3 regions of the Margalitia sp. FSL K6-0131 genome follow, and region 2 is predicted to be linked to each of the others. Evidence: riboswitches for the same ligand, from Rfam matches in the RefSeq annotation. Region 2 holds a riboswitch; each other region holds the start of a gene.

Region 1 (7,846 bases), 3.6 Mb from region 2:
AACAAAGTTTGCAGAAACAGTTAAAACTAAAAATAAAAGGATTTTTAGTCTTTATGTCGAACAATTGTATAGGATTCTAGAAATGCTTGGGGGACACTCTTTTGTTACTTTACTTTTGATACAAATCATCTGCCTAAAATTCTAAAACAAATTAGGAGATGATATAGTATGATATTTAAAAACTCACTCGAGGGTATAACCTCTAATATGCTTAAGGGTTTCTTTGTAGATTGGCCGAATCCGCCAAGTCCACAAACACATTTAAAACTCTTAAAAAACAGTAGTAAAGTGGTTATTGCGATGGATGAGAACACTAATCAAGTAGTTGGATTTATAACCGCTATTAGTGATGGAATTCTTTCGGCTTATATTCCACTTCTTGAGGTTTTACCGGAATACAAGAATAAAGGTATTGGCAAAGAATTAGTCAAGCAAATGCTAAAAGAACTTGATAACATCTATATGATTGATTTATGTTGTGACGATGACTTGGTTCCTTTTTATAAAAAGTTCGGAATGATGAAAGGAAATAGTATGATTTTTAGGAACTATCAAAGGCAATCAGGAAGTTAAAATAAGATTAAAACGGATACATGTAGTAACAATCCTGATTCTCTTTGAAGGTAAAAAGTAAAAAAGGTTAAATAAGAAAACAAAAAAGCATGGTAATATGAATTCGCCATGCTTTTTGCGTCTCATTAATCTTGTATTAAACTAATTAAAATGCGAAATCTCGCCAAAAAAGATTTAAATTACCATGTTTAATTATAAGAAAAGAGATGCTAACAAATATATTACCTTGCTAATAAATGGGATTATCAGATGCTCTTTATAGATATTTCATTCATTGATGTGCAAATTTTTTTGCATGGATGTCTGTTAAAACAGAATGTTGATTCCACAGTGTTTGAAAAATAAACGGAATAATTCCGCTTAAATTGGGAAATACCCATATTTCCTTAAAAATAAAGGAAGTTTTCCCGTTTATGTTATCCAATTCTTTGGATTTGGCCTTATTTAGAGCAGGTTTATCGGAAAATCTCCGCTTATTTCTGCTTCAAAAGCCTCCTATCTATACATTAACCGGAAAATCTCCGTATAAAAAGCATGGCGAATTCCTTTACGAATTACCATGCTTTTCCGTAAGTTATTTAACCTAATCTGCACCTGCCTTATATGCTGCTTGAACGGTTCCATCACTTGAAACAACTTGAATCTCTATATCCCGATTAAATGACCGTGGTATTTTCCCGATTACTTCCGCGATTGATTCCTCTTCGTAGTAAGCAGGTAGAAAAATAATCACCTTTTGTTGAGTCATTTTGCTCAAACATCCTTCTGAAAAATATAGCACTAATTTGGATACTAAAACTTATTGGATAAGGTCACCCACATTTACTGTTATTCCTTTTATATATCCTATGCAACAAATTTCAACAACGATAGACAAGAGTAAAAGGAGTGTTGGTTATTGTTAACAACCGGGACAATTTAAAGGAAAATATGTGCAGAGAAAATTCGCCAAAACGTGTATTGACGATACAAAATGTCATAGACTTGCTATGTCGTAGAAAAGTGCCTTTGCTATCCAAAGGCAGCAACACTTTAAAGTGTAAATTTTGAAATGTAACAGCCTGTTCATCGTCCGTTCATATTACGGTTGTATATTAAGGAAGTCGAAAGAAGATTGGAGGAATAAAGATGAACATCGCTTGGAAAGAAATGAAGAAAAATAAAGTGAGATTTTTAATTTTAGGTTCGATTGTTTTTCTCGTTAGTTTATTAACGTTAATTATATCCGGTTTGGCAAATGGATTATCACAAGACAATGCAGCATTAATTAAAGATTTACCAAATGGACAATTCTATATGACGAAAGATGCAGACGAAAACTATAATCTTTCAAGGATAAAGAAAAGCACACAAGATCACATCTTACAAAACCAAAAAGATGCTGCAGCATTTTCTATTCAGATGGGATTTTTAAATGATCGTGATGGGAAACAACGAAGCGTTGCATTTGTAACATCAACAGATTCCAAATTATTTACAAATGTAAAAAAGGGTGAAGTTGTCCTTGATAGTTCTATGAAAGACGAAGGTATAAAGATAGGAGATACCTTAACGAATAATCAATACAGCGGCAAGTTTATGGTAAAAGGTTTTGTAGACCAAAAGAAATTTAGCCATGCACCTGTGGCTTATATCAATATGCAGGACTACAAAGAAATGTATCGAGTCAATGAAATGCAATTGATATTCAAACCGGGAGATGATTCAACACAAGGAATAAAAGGATTACAATCATTTTCGAAAAAGCAGTTTCTTAACTCAATTCCGAGTTATAATGCAGAACAGATGTCCCTAAATATGATCGTATGGTTTTTAGTTGTCATCAGCGGCATGTTGTTTGCTATCTTTTTCTATATGATGAATGTCCAAAAAATTGGTCTATACGGTATTCTGAAAGCAATTGGTTTAAAAACAAGCAGCTTGTTCAAGATAATGTGGACACAGATGATTTTGATTACTGTCATTGCGCTTGCTCTATCGATTGGACTCAGTCAATTGTTTAATAACATAGCCCCTAAAGGAATACCTTTTAGTTTAACACCTGCAACAACTGTACAAATATCGATTGTCTTCCTTGTCATCGGATTTATTGGGGCTTCGCTATCGGGTATACAAATTAAAAAAGTTGAACCACTACAAGCTATTCAACAAGGAGAGGTTTAATATGTCATTATTTACGATTAATGAAGTGAGAAAAACGTTTACTAATGGGGATGTACAGGAGGAAATACTAAAGGGAATTAATCTTTCACTTAGGGAAGGAGAAGTTACAGCATTAGTGGGAGCATCAGGTTCTGGAAAAAGTACCCTTCTTACTATAGCTGCCGGCCTTCAACCCGCTTCCAATGGGCAAGTAATCTTTGATGGAAAAAATATGACTGCCATGAATGCTGAACAAGTTCGAAAAATACGTGCAAGTCAATTTGGGTTTGTCTTTCAATTCGCACATCTTGTTCCTTTTCTCACAGTAGAAGAGCAACTAATGTTAATGTTGGACGTATCTGAATCTACCCTCAGTAAACATGCACGAAAAAAGGAAATCGATAAAGTATTAAAATTGGTAGAAATGGATCACCGGAAAAATGCTTATTCATCATCATTATCAGGTGGTGAAAAGCAGCGTGTAGCCATTGCTCGTGCGATTATCCATCAACCCAAAGTCCTGTTTGCAGATGAACCTACTGCTAGTTTGGACTCAAAAAGGTCAAAGGACGTTATGACGTTAATCAGAGATTTAACAAAAACGTTGAATATCACGACTTTAATGGTTACCCATGATGAAGAAATGCTATCATTTGCTGATCATGTTATTAAAATGGGCGATGGAGTAATATTGTAGAAAAAAATATATTCCGTTGACTTAAAGAATACATCTTAATGAGTTAACTGTTTGAGAACAGCCCTAACGCTTTGTGTTGGGCTGTTTTTTTTCTAATACTTCTATTTCATGCAAAAATCATTTTTCTATTATTTACAAAATAATCTAAATATATGAATATTTAGGGAGGGAGATTTTTGAAAAAAGTTATTACAACGATAATTATTGCGGCATTTTTATTTGTGGTTAGTGTAAATAGTGCATCCGCTCATTCCGGAAGAACGGATAGGCTAGGTGGACATTTTCGAACAAGTGACTGTGTCTATATGTTTCATCACCCGACTAGTCAAGTTTCTGGTAAATCGAAATCTACTATTGTTTCTCTAATAAAAAAATATAATAGTAATTACAAATGTAATAGAACATTAACAACTCAGAAGGTATTGTGGAATACAGTAAGACATAAATAGTATTACCCACCCAAAAGGTGGGTTTTTACGTATTAATAATCTATAACTAGAAACGTAAAAGGGGAAGAAGATATTGATCATATACGAAGCAACAAAATCTGAATTTATCTCAGATGTAACAAATGAATTAATAGAAGCATCAAAGTTTAAGAAAAGATCCTATATTAAAGAAGACCTAGAAAAATCCTCCATTAACCCATGTTGACAAATTTCCTTTCAAATTGTATAGTAAATTCCATAACTTAATATTTTGAATTTTTTCTTATCCAGAGAGGTGGAGGGACTGGCCCTTTGAAGCCTCGGCAGCGGACTTTTTTAAGTACTGTGCCAATTCCAGTAGCGTAAGGCTAGAAGATAAGAGGAGCAGGTAATGTTTTCGTCTATTCACCCCTCTTCTGTTTTCTAGAAGAGGGGTTTTTAATATTTACATTCATATATGAGGTGATTTTATGTCAACAGTAAAAACAGATAATGAGCTTTTGAAAGTCTTTGAGGTACTTCAAAGGAAAGAATGGGTTGATCTCACACATACTTTTGGCCCGAATTCCCCACATTTTTCCGCTTTTGACGATGCAGAGTTTACAACACTTTTTACCCATGATGATGGCTTTTTTGCACAAGGTTTCCATTTTCCAGGTCAGTATGGAACACATATCGATGCCCCCATACATTTCGTTCGAAACAAACGTTACCTTGAGGATCTAGAGCTAAAGGAACTCGTATTGCCTCATATTGTAATTGATAAATCGAGGGAAGCGGAAGAAGATAATGACTTTATATTATCTGTTGATGATGTCTTAAAGTTTGAAGCGGAACATGGAAAAATCGAAGCAGGTACATTTGTCGCTTTACGTACTGATTGGGGGAAGCGTTGGCCTAATAAGGAGGCATTTGAAAATAAAGATAAAGAGGGAAATAGTCACACTCCGGGATGGGGAATAGAAGCCTTAAAATTTTTATTTGAAGAAAGAAAGATTAAAGCTGTTGGACACGAAACATTTGATACAGATGCGGCCCTTGATTTTCGCAAAAATGGTTCCCTCGTTGGTGAATACTATGTGCTTGAACAAGATACATTTCAAGTGGAATTGTTGACGAACCTAGATAAGTTGCCAGCCAAAGGAGCTGTAATTTTCAATATTAGTCCAAAGCCTGAGAAAGCAACTGGTTTTCCAGTTCGTTCTTTTGCTATTTTGCCATAAATACTTAATACATTTGATAGATTTAAAAAATACTAAGGGAGAGAGATTAAAATGACAAAAACATTAATAAAAGCTCCATTCAGAGCAGACCATGTGGGAAGTTTATTACGACCAGCAAGAATTCATAAGGCCAGGAAGGATTTCCAAGAAGGGAATATTACAGCACAAGAACTACATGAAATTGAAACAGACGAGATTAAGAAAGTTGTTGATAAACAAATCGAAGTCGGACTGCAAGCTGTCACAGATGGAGAATTCCGCCGAAGATTTTGGCATACGGATTTTCTAGAGCATTTAAATGGTGTAGAGGGCTACATTCCAGAGCATGGCTTTAAATTTAAGGGGGAGGAAACAGAACGATACAATGTTCGTGTGGTTGGAAAAATCTCATTTAACCCTCATCACCCACATGTAAAAGACTTTATTGAATTTAAAGAAATCGTTGGAGACCGTGCCATTGCAAAGCAAACGATTCCGAGTCCTAATCAATTATTTAACACTGGTATCCGTAATCTGGATGTTTATCCTAACATTGAAGAATATGCAAATGATATTATTCAAGCGTACCGCGAGGCAATTAAAGCCTTTTATGATGCTGGCTGCCGTTATCTTCAGCTAGATGATGTCTACATTGCAGGTCTTAATGCACCGGAAATTCCATTTCATGATAGCGGTTATTCCCGTGAAGAATTAATAGAATTAGCCTTACGTGTTGCAAATGGAGTACTGGAGGATAAACCGGAAGATCTAATTGTAACGACTCATCTTTGCCGTGGTAACTACCGATCGAAATGGGCTTTTGAAGGCAGTTATGCAAAAATCGCGCCAACCTTATTTGCAAAAGAAAAAGTCAACGGATTTTTCCTGGAATATGATGACGATCGTTCGGGAGATTTCAAACCTTTGGAATACATTCCAAATGGGGGCCCCCAAGTCGTGCTGGGTGTCTTCACATCGAAGCATGGTAAATTAGAAGATAAGGAGACCATTAAAGCACGCGTGAAGGAAGCAACAAAATACGTACCATTAGAGCAATTATGTATCAGCCCTCAATGCGGTTTTGCTTCTACTCATCATGGGAATATTTTATCCGAAGAAGAACAATGGGCGAAGTTGAAATATATTGTAGATATTTCTAAAGAAATATGGGGATAGGAAATAACTAATTTTTAACCAAGTTGTTTTAAAACGGTGAATCACCCAAAAGTGTTGTTAAATAAACAGTTTTGGGTGTTTTTTCTAGGAAAGATGAAATAGGCAGAATTTGAAATGAACGATTGTCTATTTATTATTCTTGCCTTCTATCGCATGCACATTCTTCCAATTTTCATATTAAGTTTTATTTATCGTAGAAAAGTATCTGATTTTTTAATTATTCAAGCCCTAACACAAAATGTTCAAGTGCTCCTCATGAAAAAAAGAGAGTTCGCAATAAAATGCAAACTCTCTTTTTTAGTTGCCCCTGCCAAGGAATTTAATCTTACCATAAACCGATAGAAAAGTTTATAGTGGACTAGGGAATCTTTGTGGAAATAGAAAATCTGATTTCATGAATACAGCTTTGATATCGATTGGCCCAGAATAATTTTCATGCCGGGGTAAAAATGTTCAAATCATGTTCGTTTCTTACTTTACTACCATACTTTCCCGCTTTCTTTTCTCAGCTTCCACATTCTATCTGTCCATTCTTTTACCTTTTTACTAATTTCACTCGCTCTGTCATCGATTTCTTTATATTTTTCTTGACTTAATTGGGAAGCGAAATTTCGTAATTGTTCGTTTCTTTCGGATAACCAGTTCCGCAGGGTTGAAGATGTCTCCGAATCGATCCAATGGTTTTCTTCCAGTAACTGGACTGCTTTCGTATATCTGTCATTTTCGCGCGATATCATATTTTTCAGCGGTTCACTTAGTGAATCAAATCGTTTATACTCTGCTAAAACTTCCCATGGATCAGGTGCCTTCGTAAAAGAATAAGCAAGATCGAGCGCGGAAGGAAGCCATTGTTCTTCGATGGTTTTACTTAAATCGTTCGGATTATTAGCGGAATAATACTTGCCGTTCCCCGCGTCCGCCACTTTCTTTAATTGATCTTCCGATTTGGAATCTACATCAAAGCCGATGATGTTTACTTTATACTCATTATTTACAGATGCGAATGCTTCGGCTTCTTTTACTGGATTGCCTCCGCAGGTTTCCGCACCGTCACTGACGATATAAATCGTCGTATCGGCTTCATAGTCTTTTGCCATTTCCTTCGCTTTCTTTATCGCTCCTGCAAGCGGTGTCCACCCTTTCGCTTGAAAGGAGTTTACCGCTTTGACAAACGTGTTTTCGTTGTATTTTCCCATTGTATATTTCTCTTCAATTGCGCTGCACGACTTTTTCATATCTTTATCAGCAGAACTTCCGACATGTCCATATACAATGAGAGAAACATCACTTGTTTGCCCGATTGTTTTCGCAAAACGTTTGACCGCATCTTTGGCAATGGCCATCTTCATTTTGCCTCCAACTTTCTGCAGCATACTGGAGCTCGCATCCAGTAATATGATTGCTTTTGAGCTTTTTGCTTTCCCATTTTCTGTTTTAGTCATTTTTTCCGGTTCCGGCAAATCCGGTTCTTTAAAGTCAGGTTTAAATGCTTCTGCTTTTTCAATGACATCCTTATAATAGGGACTCCCAAGTAAATAGAGTAATCCTTTTTCAAGCTTTTCCGGGTTCTTCGTTTCCTCCGTTAATGACTTTAATTGTTCTGTCAGCTTACCCTTCAGTTCGCTGTC
Region 2 (7,846 bases):
TTTTCAGATCATCTAACAATAATTTTCGATCTGCTTCTTTTTTTATATGTTCACTTGCTTGGGTGGCAAGCATTTTATAATGATGTACTTCTTCTATATTCCCAGCGATCATATATGCACGGGCTAATGCCTCATAAGCAAATGCAAGATCGAAGTCCCCAATTTGGTTTTCAAGGCATATTTCTAAATTTCTTTTTGCATGGTAAAGTGCAGGCTCAGCTCGCTTAAGGATGGAATACACTCTGGATATTTGCCATTCACCTCTAGAAAGGTTAACCGGTTCCCCAATTATTCCCCAATGAAAACGGGATGTATGCGCCATATGTATCATTGTATCATCTTCCATTTTGGTGCGATTTTCCTTTTCGATTAAATCCCATGTTTGATTGAAATTGTCAATCGCCAATTTTTTATGTATGTCTTTCGTAATAGCAGTCATGGATAAAGTCTTCCTTTCTGGTTTAATACATATAAATTCTTTGAAATGCTCTGTTTTTCCTTGTTTCGAAAAGAATCTCACTCATTTTCAGATTATTAATAATTTTTATAAAAACTATATTGACAATTAAAATAATGCAACATAAAATAAAATCAAATAAATGAATGATTCATTCATTCACGATAACTTAGGAGGATGGTTAAAATGGAAAAAAGATGGACTGTAAAAGGAAAGTACATTATTATAACTGGGGCTACTAGCGGTATAGGGTTGGCTACGGCTAAGGAGCTAGTCAAGCGCGGTGCAAATTTAGGAATTATCGCACGAAATCAAGTTAAGGCAAATGAATTGGCAACGCAATTAAAAAATGTGTCGGGAGGAAAGACGGTGGTAGATGTGTTTTTAGCTGACATGTCTTCTCAAGAATCAATCAGACAGGTAGCAAAAGAGATTTTGTCAAAGTGCCCGAAAATTGATATTCTCATTAATAATGCTGGAGCAATGTTTGATCGACGTCAAGAAAGTGTCGATGGGATGGAGATGACGTGGGCAGTTAATCATTTAGGACCATTTCTTTTGACAACACTTCTCTTGGAAAGATTAAAGGAAAATGGTAACGCCCGTATCATTACCACTGCCTCTCACGGCCACAAAATGGTGAAGAAAGGAATAGACTTTGATGATATACATGCTAAAAGCTTATATTCTTTTCCAAAAATGCTTTTCGGCGGACCTACTATCAGGTATGGCGAGACGAAGCTTGCCAACATCTTATTTACTACAGAATTAGCTAAACGGTTAGAAGGAACAGGGGTTACAGCACACTGCTTCGACCCGGGGCTTGTTGCAACAAATTTTAATCAAAATAATGGCTTATTGGCTCGGTTAACAATGGCAGGAATGAAGCCTTTTTCCCGCAGTCCGGAAAAAGGTGCCGAAACATTAGTATGGCTTGCAGATACAGATGATATTTCAGAGGATAACGGCGGTTATTATGCGGATATGAAAAAAATTCTTCCATCAGTACCGGCTCAAAATCTGGAGGCAGCAAAGCGTCTGTGGGAAATCAGCCAAGAACAAGTTGGTTAACCTCAGCTTTTGTTAACGAAAGCCTTATAAACATCCTTATTTCAATTAAGAATGAATAAGCTTCAATACAGCCTAAATACACAATAGATGGGAGTGTACTTTTAAAATGACGTTAAAAGAACAGGATTATGCCCAAGATGAAAGAAGAGAAGAGATTAAGCGCGCTGCCTTGAAAGTATTTGCCCGCAAAGGAATTTCGGGAACAAAAATGAGTATGATTGCAGCAGAAGCAGGAATTAGTCAAGGGTTGTCCTACCGTTATTTCAGCTCTAAAGAAGAGCTTTTCAGCTTGCTTGTTCAGGAAGCATTGGAAGAAGCGCAGACAGCAATAGCGAATATCGGAAACCTTCCCGGAACACCGTTTGAACAGCTAAAAGCATTGACTAAAAATATGCTGGAGGAAAATCACAAACAATATTTCTTGCTCATACAGCAGGCGCATACATCCGATGAGACGCCTGTCAAGGTAAAGCAGCTTCTAGATCAATTCTCTTCAAAGGACACAATTGAGCAATTAATCCCAATATTTGTTAAAGGTCAGGAGATGGGGGAATTTTGTGAAGGGGATCCTCATCGGATCTTGTTCCTCTATCTTTCTGTTATCAGCGGTCTGATGATTCAAGACGTTTATACAGATGAAAACTATTGGGTAAACGAAATCGATAGCCTGATGAAGATTTTATCAAAATAATATATTTCGCTTTACCACTATTTTAAAAAGATTTTACTTGATAAAAGCAAATTATTGTTGTAAATTGTTAATTAAGTTGGTAAATTTCTGAATAATAACTAAATACTAAAAATCTTATCAAGAGAGGTAGAGGGACTGGCCCGATGACGCCTCAGCAACCGTCAATTTTTATTGAAATGGTGCTAATTCCAGCAGGTATTTTTTTGCCTGAAAGATAAGAAGAATGTTAGGGCATTTTCGAGGACTTCTTCTTATGGAGGTCCTTTTTATTTTGTATTCAACAAATAGGAGGATATTTCATGACAAATCATCATATTCATACAGAGCTTGTACAAATTGGAAACCGCAGTGAACAGGTAACAGGCGCGGTGAATCCGCCTGTTTACTTTTCAACCGCTTATCGCCACGCGGGAATCGGACTTTCCACGGGCTATGATTATTCCCGTACGAAAAATCCGACCCGTGCGCTTTTGGAGGATAGCTTTGCCAAACTGGAGGAAGGGAAGCAAGGATTTGCTTGCAGTTCAGGAATGGCTGCTATTCAACTCGTATTATCCCTCTTTCGCCAAAATGAAGAGATTATTGCTTCCGATGATTTATACGGTGGAACCTATCGCTTGCTTCAACAATACTCGGAAAGCTACGGAATTCGTACACATTTTATCGATTTAAATGATACGGCTAAGCTTAAGGCAGCGATAACAGAGAAAACTAAAGCAATCTTAGTAGAAACACCAACTAATCCTTTAATGATTGAAACGGATATTTCGGCTATTGCTGCGGTTGCAGAAAAAAATGATCTGCTGCTGATTGTTGATAATACTTTTTTAACCCCGTACTTACAAAAACCAATAACACTTGGAGCAGATATTGTCCTTCACAGTGCAACCAAATATATAGGCGGTCATAATGATGTGCTTGCCGGACTTGTTGTGGCGAAAGATACTGCTATTTGTGAAAAGCTTAGTGCCTACCATAATGGGGCTGGTGCTGTTTTGTCACCATTTGATTCCTGGCTGTTAATTCGCGGTTTAAAAACCTTGAGTATAAGAATGGAACGCCATCAGGAAAATGCGAAAAAATTAGTTGAGTTTTTACAAGAATGTCCTGAGGTTGAAAGTGTTCTTTATCCAAATAAAGGTGGAATGGTGTCCTTTCGTTTGCAAAAAGCAGAATGGGTTCCGGCTTTTTTAAAGAGTTTACAGTTGATTACTTTTGCAGAAAGCTTAGGCGGTGTGGAGAGCTTCATTACCTATCCGGCTACGCAAACACATGCTGATATTCCGGAAGAAGTACGTATTAAGCGTGGTGTATGCAACAGGCTGCTGCGTTTTTCAGTAGGGATTGAACATGCAGATGATTTAATTAGTGATTTAGAGCAGGCATTTGCGAAAATTCGGCAGGAGGAGTTGGTGCTGTAATGGGTATTCATCATGCATTTGATACAAAGCTAGTTCACAGGTGAGGATATATTGATGGGGTAACGGGGGCAGTGAACCCGCCTATTCATTATTCATCCACCTTCCATCAATCATCCTTTAATCAATTTGGCGAGTTCGATTATAGCCGTTCGGGAAACCCGACTCGGAAAATACTGGAGGAGACAATTGCTGATTTAGAAGGAGGAACAGCAGGCTTTGCTTTTTCGTCTGGAATGGCTGCCATTTCATCCGCTTTTATGCTTCTTTCCGCAGGGGATCATGTTCTCATATCCCAGGATGTATATGGCGGAACATACAGAATCGTTACAGAGGTTTTAACGAGATTTCAAATAGAACATACCTTTGTCGATATGACCGATTTGGATCAAGTGGCACAGGGCATCCGGCCGAATACAAAGGTTTTATATGTAGAAACTCCTTCAAATCCGCTTTTGCATATTACCGATCTGAAAGGTGTTATAAAAATAGCGAAAGCAAACGGTTGTTTAGTGTTTGTTGATAATACTTTCATGACTCCGTTTCTTCAAAGGCCATTAGACCTTGGCGCTGACATTGTCCTTCATAGTGCTACGAAATTTTTATCAGGTCACAGTGATGTTGTGGCTGGTCTCGCAGTTGTAAAGAACGATGACCTTGCTAAAAAGGTTGGGTTTATTCAAAATGCGTTCGGGTCTGTATTAGGGGTGCAGGATTGCTGGTTGTTATTAAGAGGAATGAAAACATTGAGTGTCAGGCTTCAGCAGTCCTCCAAGACTGCCGAACAAATTGCTACTTTTCTAGTGAAACACCCGCTTATCGAGGAAGTATTTTATCCAGGATTAACCTCTCACCCAGGATACGCTATTCACCATTCACAGGCGAAAGGAGCAGGTGCTGTCCTTTCGTTTCGCTTGCCTGACAGGGAATGTACAAAAGCATTTGTCGAGAATGTTCGGATTCCTGTTTTCGCAGTAAGTTTGGGGGCGGTGGAATCAATCCTTTCCTATCCGGCAACCATGTCTCATGCTGCAATGCCAAAGCAGGAACGGGAAAGAAGGGGAATTACAGATGGTGTTCTCCGGTTATCTGTCGGTCTTGAGCATGTAGATGATTTACTGGAGGATTTCGAACAATCGCTGCAGAAAGCAATTCGTTTTGCTGCAACCATTAAATAAAAGGAGTGAAGGCATGAACTTATTAGATAGACTAAAGAACTCTATTTTAGTTGCGGATGGTGCCATGGGAACGCTTCTCTACTCCTACGGAAAAGATACATGCTACGAGGAATTTAATTTATCCCATAGCGAGGATATTTTTAATATTCATCAAGCATATATACAGGCGGGTGCACAGGTTATCCAAACAAATACCTATGGTGCTAATTACTATAAATTAAGCCAGTATGGTCTGGAGGAGCAGGTAAAAGCCATCAATATAGAAGCGGTCCGGATTGTCAAGCAGGCTGCGAACAAAGATACTTATATACTCGGTTCAATGGGAGGATACCGCGGTTTTCGCAAGGCAGACATCACTCTTGCCGAGATTAAGCGCAGTTTTCGGGAACAGCTTTATCATCTTCTCCATGAAGGGGTCGATGGGATATTGCTCGAAACCTATTATGATGCGGAGGAGCTTTTTGCAGTTGTGGAAATTGCGAAGGAGGAAGCGGATGTACCGGTTATTGCGCAATTTTCCTTATTAGAACCAGAGGTTTTGCAAAATGGAACATATGTGAAAGACGGACTACGGCGGTTAGAAGAGCTTGGGGCGGATGTGGTCGGATTGAATTGCCGATTAGGACCTCATCATATGATCCAATCCTTTGAGCAGATACCCTTGCCTAACAGGGCATTTTTATCGGCATATCCAAATGCAAGTCTGCTAGATTACGAGGATGGCAGGTATGTCTTTACAAAAAATGCTGAGTACTTTAAGAGTTGTTCCGTACGGCTTGTGGAACAGGGGATACGCCTGATAGGGGGCTGCTGCGGTACAACGCCGGAGCATATTAAGGCAATTGCGGAGGGAGTCCGCGGGCTGCAGCCTATTAAGGAAAAAACGGTGAAACCGATTCGCCCAAAGATTGAAGTCCTCGCTTCCCATGTAGATCAGGAACCTCCGCTGCATGAGATTGTGAAAGAACGGACATCGATTATTGTGGAACTTGATACACCAAAGCATTTACAGACAGAAGCTTTTTTTACCGGGGCTAACCGTTTAAAGGAAGCGGGTATTGATGCTTTAACAATGGCCGATAACTCACTTGCCTCACCGCGTATTAGCAATGTCGCTATGGCAACGATTCTGAAGGAGCAGCATCATATTCGCCCGCTTGTTCATATTACTTGCCGGGATCGTAACTTAATTGGACTCCAATCCCATTTGATGGGGCTGGATGCTCTGGGGATAAATCAGGTTTTAGCGGTGACGGGGGATCCTTCAAAAATTGGCGATTTTCCGGGTGCAACGTCTGTCTATGACTTATCTTCCATGGATCTGATTGCCATGATGAAGCAATTTAACGAAGGAATTTCCTATTCCGGAAAGTCTTTAGGAAAAAAAACTTCCTTTTCTGTGGCAGCTGCTTTTAATCCAAATGTGCGTAATTTGGATCGTGCAGTTGCTCGGTTAGAGAAAAAAGTTCGGAGCGGTGCAGATTATTTTATTACCCAGCCGCTTTTTAATGAACAGCAAATAGAAGAGGTATATAAGGCAACCAGACATTTGAAGGTGCCGATTTACATTGGCATCATGCCTTTAACAAGCTATCGCAATGCGAGTTTCCTTCATCATGAGGTTCCGGGTATAACGTTAACAGAGCAAATTTTAGATGTGATGGAAAGAGTAAAGGACGACCCAGTTCAGGCAACGAAGGAAAGCTTAGCAATTTCGAAGGCATTGGTTGATGTAGCGATGAAATATTTTAATGGCATTTATTTGATTACACCATTTACTCGCTATGATTTAACGGTGGATTGTGTAAATTATGTACACGAAAAGGAGAAACTGGTCCATGGCACTAACGTTATTTGAACAACAGCTGAAGAAAAAAATTCTTATATTAGATGGTGCGATGGGGACCATGATTCAAGCGAAGCAGTTGATAGCTGAAGACTTTGGCGGGGAAGAGTATGAAGGCTGTAACGAGTACTTAACGATTACTGCCCCGGATGTTATCGGCGATATTCACCGAGCATATTTACAGGCAGGTGCTGATGTGATTGAAACCAATACATTTGGTGCGACAAGTATTGTCCTTGATGAATATGGCCTTGGTCATTTAGCGGAGGAAATAAATTTTAAGGCTGCCCGATTGGCGAAACAAGCGGCGGATAAATTTTCCACGCAGAAATGGCCGCGGTTTGTTGCCGGTTCAATGGGACCAACGACAAAAACGTTATCTGTTACGGGCGGAGCAACCTTTGACCAGCTGAGGCAGGCTTATTATGAGCAGACGAAAGGATTAGTTCGAGGTGGTGCAGATGTTCTTTTACTGGAAACATCACAGGATCTGTTGAATGTAAAGTCTGCATACTTAGGAATTTGTGCTGCTTTGGAAGAATTGGGTGTGAAAGTTCCGCTGATGATCTCCGGTACGATTGAACCGATGGGAACGACACTTGCAGGGCAAAGCATTGAAGCTTTTTATATCTCCGTGGAACATATGAATCCCGTAGCGGTCGGATTGAACTGTGCGACAGGTCCAGAGTTTATGTCTGATCATATTCGTGCATTATCCGGCTTAGCGACAACCGCTGTAAGCTGCTATCCGAATGCGGGTCTTCCTGATGAAGAGGGACATTATCATGAATCACCGGAATCGTTATCTGCAAAGATTCGCGGATTTGCAGAAAAGGGCTGGCTAAATGTTGCGGGCGGATGTTGTGGGACAACACCTGAACATATAAAAGCACTGGCAGAAGCGTTAAAGGATGTAGTACCAAGAATTCCAAATGAGGAGCACCCACATGCAGTTTCCGGAATTGAGCCATTCATTTATGAAGATGAAAGTGTGCGGCCGCTATTTGTAGGGGAACGAACAAATGTGATTGGGTCACGGAAATTCAAAGGATTGATTGCGGAAGGCAAATATGAAGAAGCGAGCGAAATTGCCCGTGCCCAGGTGAAAAATGGAGCACATATTATTGATATCTGTTTGGCGGATCCCGACCGTGAAGAAATCGAGGATATGGAGGAATTCATCCA
Region 3 (7,846 bases), 1.2 Mb from region 2:
TAATCATTATTGCTTTGTAAATCGATAATCTTACTAGGTTACCCCTTCCACTTTAGAATAGGTCTCTTATAGGAAAAAACACCTGAAACAAAACCCTATAAGGATGAAATATAGGATACAATTGGTTATATATACAAAAATAAAAAAAGGCGGCGATACAATTGCCACCTTTCTTTCATTAATTTATTCCAATATTTAATCTACGACTAATGTCGGCCACTATACGTTGGGAGTTAACATATTCCGTCTCTCTTTTTTTCTCAATTTGCATCCTGACTCTGTGCTTTCTTTTGTACACTTCATATCCTACTCCATGTGCACTGTGCAATGCTTTTTCCATGTCCGTCGTGTACTTGATTTTAAGAGAGTTAATAATGAACCAATCCCTTCAATTTTATTTACGTTGTTCATCGTAACAAGATAAACATAATAAAACAAAGATGATTTTCATTCATTATTTTGGTTATTCTCTTCTGCTACTTAAAAATGAATACTATATAGAAGGTATTCTTAATAATCTTTTTAAATGCTCTAATATGATGGATTGTATAACAAAAAGGCTCCGGAACCCCGGAGCTTAGATGATATATTATTTTACTGGTACTACTGCACCTTTCCATTCTTTTAAGATGAAGTCCTGAATTTCTTTTGAATGTAATACATCCACTAGCGTTTTGATTGCTTTTTTATTTTCATCACCTTTACGTACCGCAATAACGTTTACATATGGCGATTCCTTTCCTTCAATCGCAATAGAGTCTTTTAGAGGATTTAGACCAGCATCAATGGCGAAATTAGAGTTAATAACAACTGCGTCCCCTTCTCCATTTTTATATAATGTTGTTAACAGGGCTGGATCGTAATTATATTCGAATTTAAGGTGTTTAGGATTATCGACAATATCTTTTAATGTTGCTTTTGTTTTATCAACACCATCTTTAAGCTTAATAAGTCCATTCGCTTCAAATAAGGATAAAATTCGGCCATGGTCAGAAACAGAATTACTCATGATAATCTTCGCTCCATTTGGAAGGTCTTTCAGTGACTTATATTTTTTCGAATAAACTCCCATTGGCTCAATATGAATCTTACCAGCAACCGCGAACTTATATCCATTTTCTTTCATTTGTAAATTTAAATAAGGAATATGCTGAAAATAGTTTGCATCAAGTTCTCCAGAATCTAATGCTTTATTTGGCATTACATAATCTGAATACTTTACAATTTGTAAATCAATTCCTTTTTTCTTCAAAATCGGCTTGGCTTTTTCTAAAATGACAGCATGTGGTGTATTAGATGCACCCACAACTAATTTTGTATCGCTATTACTAGATGAATTTTTCGTTCCGCAAGCAGCCAGTGAAACAATTAATAAAGAAGCTATGAAAATACCTAACCATTTTTTCATTTCTTAACCCTCCTGATGTTTTTAACGTTTATCTATTTTTTTTGTTATAAAATCTCCAAGAAATTGGATGATAAACACGATAATTAAAACTAGAATAGTAGCAAATACAGTTACATCATTTCGGCCTCTTTCAAAACCGTCCATATATGCAACATTTCCTAAACCACCGGCGCCAATTGCTCCGGCCATCGCTGTGTAACCGACAATAGCAATAGCAGTGACCGTTATACCTGAAACAATAGCGGGCATTGATTCTGGTAATAATACTTTAAAAATAATTGTACCTGTTGAGGCACCCATTGATTTTGCTGCTTCAATGACACCTTTGTCTATTTCACGAAGACCAATTTCCACAAGCCTAGCATAGAATGGAGCAGCCCCAATAATTAAGGCCGGTAAAGCTGCTGTTTCTCCAATAATTGTTCCTACAAGTAATTTCGTAAAAGGGATTAGTAGGACGATTAAGATAATAAACGGTATGGACCGAAATATATTAACGACAGCGGAAATAATCGAATGGATAAATCGATTTTCCCATGCTTGACCTTTAGCAGTAAGAAATAGTAAAAGTCCTAAAATAATACCTAAAATGAAAGTGGCGAGAACAGACCAAAAAGACATATATAATGTTTCCCATACAGCCTCTTTCATTGATAGCCATTCAACATCCGGAAAAAATTTCTCCATCATTTTACTTCATCACCTCCACGCCAACTTGCTGTTCTTTCAAATAATGGATTGCTTGCTCCATTTCTTTTTCGTGACCAACAATTTGTAAAAATAAGGTTCCATAGGAGCCATTCTGCGTTTGTGAAATATTCCCTTGCAAGATATTAATGGATAATGGAAACTCCCTAATTAAATTTGTTATAATCGGCTGCTCTGTTGAACCACCAATAAAGGTTAATTTTATTACGAGTCCATCCGGATACTTTTGCAGTAAATGGGAAACTACTTCTTTTGTATCTTCCTGTTCGGATACTTGCTGAACAAATCGTTTTGTAATTTGCTGCTGCGGGTTTTTAAAGACCTCCAGAACTGGTCCTGTTTCTACTATCTTCCCATTTTCCATCACTGCGACCCGATGGCATATTTTGCGAATGACGTGCATTTCATGTGTAATTAAAACAATGGTTAATCCCAATTGTTTATTGATGTCTACTAATAAATCTAAAATCGAATCTGTAGTTTGTGGATCAAGCGCTGAAGTAGCCTCATCACAAAGAAGAACCTTCGGATTATTAGCTAATGCACGAGCTATCCCTACTCTTTGCTTTTGTCCTCCACTTAATTGGGATGGATATGCATTTTCTCTACCCTCAAGCCCGACAAGCTTAATAAGCTCATCAACTCTCTTCATACGTACTTTTTTTGGTACACGGGCAATTTCTAATGGGAAGGCAATATTTTCACGCACGGTTCGAGACCATAATAGATTAAAATGCTGAAAAATCATGGCAATATCTTGTCTAGCTTTTCTCAATGCTTTGCCTTTTATTTTGGAAATCTCCTGCCCTGCTACTCGAACAACACCCGAGGTAGGAAGCTCCAATCCATTTAACATACGAATAAGTGTACTCTTTCCGGCACCAGAATATCCGATTACTCCAAAGATTTCCCCTTCCTTGATTTGCAAATCAATATTATCAACCGCAGTGACCACTTTATTTTTCGTTTTAAATTGTTTTCTCACTTGTTGAATCGTAATCAAATTATTTCCACCTTCTTTTCCCGAAATGTTCCAAATAAAAATGCCTCTCTGCAATGAGCAGAAAGGCACGCAAATATGATGTCCTTTCTCTCATCTTCCAAAACAATACAAGATTGTTTTGTGTGAATTGGCACCATTTCAGTTATGAACTGATGGTTGCCGGGTTTCATAGGGCACATCCCTCCACCTCTCTTGATAAGAGCACACATTTATTCAATTGAAATTAAGTTCATATAATTACGAAAGTGATTGTAACACGCAAAGAATTAACATGTCAAAGGAAAATTATACATTTCTAAAAAGAAACCGCTTCCGCTTGTTCGTCATAATCTCGACATAACCAAAAAACGGATTCTAACAATAGAAAATGCCGGAATGAACCCTCGTAAACAACATGATTATATTTTCTTAATTGTGATAATCGAATATTCCCGCTTAATAGATCCATTGCAATTGGTTTTCCCATTATCATTTTCGTATCTATTTCATCTACTTGATTCGTTTTTTCAAAGGAAAATTCATTTTTAGAAAACCAAACGACCCAAGTTTCCTTTTCTATACATATACAAAAAGTAAGAGGTTCATTTGGCAACAAGGCCTGTATGTGATTCCGGGCAAAAAAATGATATTTTAATTTTGTTAAGCAGCTTTCCATATAATCATCCCATTCAATCGTTATTTAACTGTAAAATACTTTAAACATCTCCTTATCTCCTCCTAAAATTTATCTGCAATTTTCGCGTTTAAAAACAAAAAAGGACAACAATCATCAAATCACGACTGTTATCCTACTTATTTCCCAAGAAATATGTGATATTTTGGATATATTACTACCTATTTGTAATATTCGTTCTAAAGTGTTTTTAATTTTTCGAATATGAATGGAACAGAATGAAATGCATAAATTTTTTCCCTTAATACTCCGTTTTGAAAAAGGAGTAGGCAAGGGACACTTTCTATTTGAAATTTTTCGGCAAGTTGTGGAGAGTAATTTAAATCTGTTTTATACATTTGTAAGGAAGGTAAAAGTTCTTCTGTTATTCTGAGAATCTTACCCGCAACCTGGCATGTACCACATAAAGGAGTATATAAATAGAGGGTATAACTTTTATCTTGCATTACCATCATTTCGCTGATTTCTTCATATGTTAAATCGTTCACGTTCTATCATCCTATCTATGGAAAAACACCTTGGAAGAACCAAGGTGTTTTTGATTAATCTTCGTTAATCATTTCTTGATATTGTTCTGCAGTCAATAATTCGCTTATTTCCTCTTTATTAGATGGTTCCACTACGATCATCCACGCTTTTTCATATGGTGATTCATTTACAAATTCAGGGCTGTCATTTAAATCTTCGTTAACAGCCACAACTTTTCCGCTTATTGGTGCATAAAGCTCGGATACTGTTTTAACAGATTCCACACTCCCGAATGGTTCGTCAGCTTGCACTTCTGTTCCTACCTCAGGAAGCTCCACGAAAACGATGTCGCCTAGCTCAGACTGCGCAAAATCTGTAATTCCGATGCGAACATTACCGCCTTCATCTTTTACCCACTCATGTTCTTCTGAATAACGTAATTCACTTGGTAAACTCATTGAAAAATCCCTCCATCAATATGTTCAAAAATACAGGTGAAATTCCCATAATAATATGTACTCACCCAACTTGCGTTTAAAGTCGAAATTCGACTTATGATATTAATACATAACAAGTTAATATTTACATAAAAGTTGTATGTAAATCAAGAATTTACTACATTCTTATCCCCATTTTTGTGCAAATTCTTCTTCCTTGAATCCAACTGTTACATCTTTCCCATCTGTAACTAGTGGCCGCTTCATTAACATTCCATCAGAAGCAAGTATATCAAGTAATTCATCTTCTGATGCACTTTTTATTTTATCTTTTAATCCGAGTTCCCGATATTTTTGTCCACTCGTATTAAAGAACTTTTTTAAATCTAATCCACTTAAATGGTAGAGCTTTTTTAATTCCTCTTTAGATGGCGGCGAGTCCACAATATGAATTTCTATCAATTCATGCTTATGACTCTCTAACCATTTTTTTGCTTTTCGGCAAGTACCGCATTTAGGATACCAATAAAACGTCAATGCCATCTGCGTTTCACTTCCTTTCTCATGGATAGTACAATCATGCTGCAATAATACTATTTCGACACAAATTTTATTTTACCTTCTATGCTAATAGCAAATTTATTGATTTTTATCCTATTCCCATTTGCGTTTTAGCTGAAAAAATTCTTGTATATAACCATAGGTTGAAACAGGAGACATGATCATTTGATAGGCCAAAATAAAGAGAATAAAACCGATAAAGTTTTTTCGAATTCGAAGATTTAACGGTCTAAAAACAAATCTCTTCTGATATAAGTAAAGAATTCCAAAGCTTATAAGCGTTAGTGGTAAAACAAAAAAGGTCATTGGCCCCACTATCCAAAAATGACCAAAAAATGCTAAAACTAAACCAGGTATCCAGAATAGGGTGTAGCTTATGTCTAAAAAAGGCATAATGAAGTTGATTCCTGTTAAATATTTCGTATATATTTGTGGCTGCTGCCATGGTTTGATTTCTCGCAGCCCTTCAATCATTCCCCTTGCCCAGCGTGAACGTTGACGGACAAAATGAAGGATTGATGTTGGTGCATCCGTAAAGGCTACCGCCAATGGTTCGAAAAATACTTTATTCTTACCTTCCAATAGTCTCCAAGTTAATACGATATCTTCTCCGATAGCATCCGGCCATCCACCAACTTCTTTAATGTATTTTGTTTTATACAAGCTAAATGCCCCTTGAGCTACTAAAGTTCCCTGATAGAGGCCCTGCAAACGTTTGATGGAAGCAATGCCTAAAAAATAATCCCATTCTTGTATTCTTGTCCAAATATTTTGGCGGCTATTACGGACAAGAACCGAGCCTGCAACTGCCACAACATCAATAGGACTACTTATCATGCGAGCCATTAAATATCTTACCGCAGATTTATGAATTATTGTATCCGCATCGAGCGTTATTACGTTCTCTGTCTCGACATATTTTAGCCCCTTGTTCAAAGCATGGAACTTCCCAGGTTTTTCCTCATTTAATAAGAGTAAATTTAATTGTAGTTCATCTTTTGCCTTAAGTACCTCCGTTGCTGTTTGATCTTCTGATGCATTATTTACAACAATGACATATATTTCTCCTTCGTAGTCTTGGTTTTTAACATATTTTAAGGTATTATAAATTCCATTTTCTTCATTGTAAGCGGCAATAATGATCGTTACAGGAATATCTGGATATTCTTTTTTAAAAGGCGGCTGTTTGTCAAACAATAAACTTACAACCAGAAATGCATTCATATAACCCGGTATATAGGAAATACCGGAAATAACCACAATAGCTGCCGGAATCGAAATTAGATTTCCAAGATCCTTAATCCATGGGACGGATAAATAAATGGAGAATAGCATCCAAAACAATGCCAGGATATGACTAATCCAAAACTTTACAGAGACGGATATATAAAATTTAGATTGCATTATTCTAATGGGATTAAAGTTTGAAGATTTCATTGGAGCCCCCAAAAAGAAATGAATTCTCTTTTAGGTTTCCCTATTAAAAAAAGCATACCATATGAATTTTTAAAAATAAAACCAACAAATCAAATGATTTGTTGGCTAATATCTATTAAAGAACGTATTTTTCTGCTTCAATAAGTTTGACAGAAGCTTCACGTTTTTTCGCAATGACATTAATAGGATTGTGGCGTGTTAATTTTCGTAATGCAGATAGCATCATTCTTAATGTGTCGCCTTCTTCAATTGCTACTAACGATTCCTTTGCCAATTGTTCAATTTCATAGAAGGATTCTTGACAAAAGATTTGTGTATATAGAAGTTTTTGCTGATTCTTTTCTACACCATCTTTTGCAATTGCTTTTTCTGTACGAAGCAGAGCTGACTCCATAGAGTATGTTAAGGAAACAATATCCGCTATATTAACAAGAATTTCTTGCTCATGCTCTAAAGCAGTACCAAATTTTTGTGCTGCAAGTCCAGCGATCATTAATGCAACCTTTTTCGCATTGCGAGTTAAATATTTTTCTTGTTCTAATGGAGCGTCACCAATTTCCTCGGGCATCATCATCATTAACTCTTCCTGTAAGCTTTGAGCTTTTTGAAGCAATGTTAATTCGCCTTTCAGTGCTTTTTTCATAAATGTTCCAGGTACGATTAAACGGTTAATTTCGTTTGTTCCTTCAAAGATACGGTTAATTCGGGAATCACGGTATGCTCTAGAAATTTCGTACTCATCCATGAAACCGTATCCGCCATGAATTTGCACACCTTCATCAACTACATAATCAAGAACTTCTGATCCAAATACTTTGTTTAAGGAACACTCAATCGCATATTCTGCAATAGAATTTGCAACTTCTAATCCATTCTTCGATTGTTCCTCAGTTAATTGGCTCATTCTTTCATCGAAAAGACCTACTGTACGGTATACAGAGCTTTCAGATGCATAGATTTTCGAAGCCATTGTTGCCAGTTTTTCCTTCGTTAAGTTAAACTCGGAAATTGGTGTTTTAAATTGCTTGCGTTGGTTCGCATATTTTGCCGTAATTTCAAAAGCACTTTTCGCACCGCCAACTGTACCTACACCAAGCTTATAACGACCGATGTTTAAAATGTTAAATGCTATCTTATGGCCTTTACCAATT

Evidence for each region. Region 2 has a riboswitch for S-adenosylmethionine ahead of NSQ59_RS02630 (methionine biosynthesis PLP-dependent protein). Riboswitches for the same ligand answer to the same signal wherever they lie in the genome.
Region 1: another riboswitch for S-adenosylmethionine. It lies ahead of NSQ59_RS20240 (cyclase family protein); the one in region 2 lies ahead of NSQ59_RS02630 (methionine biosynthesis PLP-dependent protein).
Region 3: another riboswitch for S-adenosylmethionine. It lies ahead of NSQ59_RS08045 (methionine ABC transporter ATP-binding protein); the one in region 2 lies ahead of NSQ59_RS02630 (methionine biosynthesis PLP-dependent protein).

The regions. Positions count from the first base shown of each region.
Region 1 is NZ_JBBOZS010000001.1:4,137,006-4,144,851, reverse strand. It holds gene NSQ59_RS20270 (GNAT family N-acetyltransferase) at 169-573, shown strand; gene NSQ59_RS20265 (hypothetical protein) at 1,157-1,321, opposite strand; gene NSQ59_RS20260 (ABC transporter permease) at 1,702-2,736, shown strand; gene NSQ59_RS20255 (ABC transporter ATP-binding protein) at 2,738-3,412, shown strand; gene NSQ59_RS20250 (hypothetical protein) at 3,589-3,861, shown strand; gene NSQ59_RS20245 (hypothetical protein) at 3,935-4,066, shown strand; SAM riboswitch class I at 4,121-4,222, shown strand; gene NSQ59_RS20240 (cyclase family protein) at 4,311-5,063, shown strand; gene NSQ59_RS20235 (5-methyltetrahydropteroyltriglutamate--homocysteine S-methyltransferase) at 5,115-6,218, shown strand; gene NSQ59_RS20230 (vWA domain-containing protein) at 6,698-7,846, opposite strand, start outside.
Region 2 is NZ_JBBOZS010000001.1:508,128-515,973, forward strand. It holds gene NSQ59_RS02615 (hypothetical protein) at 1-439, opposite strand, end outside; gene NSQ59_RS02620 (SDR family oxidoreductase) at 644-1,528, shown strand; gene NSQ59_RS02625 (TetR/AcrR family transcriptional regulator) at 1,635-2,219, shown strand; SAM riboswitch class I at 2,331-2,440, shown strand; gene NSQ59_RS02630 (methionine biosynthesis PLP-dependent protein) at 2,519-3,640, shown strand; gene metC (cystathionine beta-lyase) at 3,691-4,815, shown strand; gene NSQ59_RS02640 (bifunctional homocysteine S-methyltransferase/methylenetetrahydrofolate reductase) at 4,829-6,673, shown strand; gene metH (methionine synthase) at 6,654-7,846, shown strand, end outside.
Region 3 is NZ_JBBOZS010000001.1:1,675,652-1,683,497, reverse strand. It holds gene NSQ59_RS08055 (MetQ/NlpA family ABC transporter substrate-binding protein) at 590-1,408, opposite strand; gene NSQ59_RS08050 (methionine ABC transporter permease) at 1,430-2,098, opposite strand; gene NSQ59_RS08045 (methionine ABC transporter ATP-binding protein) at 2,100-3,119, opposite strand; SAM riboswitch class I at 3,207-3,321, opposite strand; gene NSQ59_RS08040 (hypothetical protein) at 3,415-3,774, opposite strand; gene NSQ59_RS08035 (thioredoxin family protein) at 3,972-4,280, opposite strand; gene gcvH (glycine cleavage system protein GcvH) at 4,335-4,718, opposite strand; gene NSQ59_RS08025 (arsenate reductase family protein) at 4,884-5,240, opposite strand; gene NSQ59_RS08020 (glycosyltransferase family 2 protein) at 5,352-6,695, opposite strand; gene NSQ59_RS08015 (acyl-CoA dehydrogenase family protein) at 6,811-7,846, opposite strand, start outside.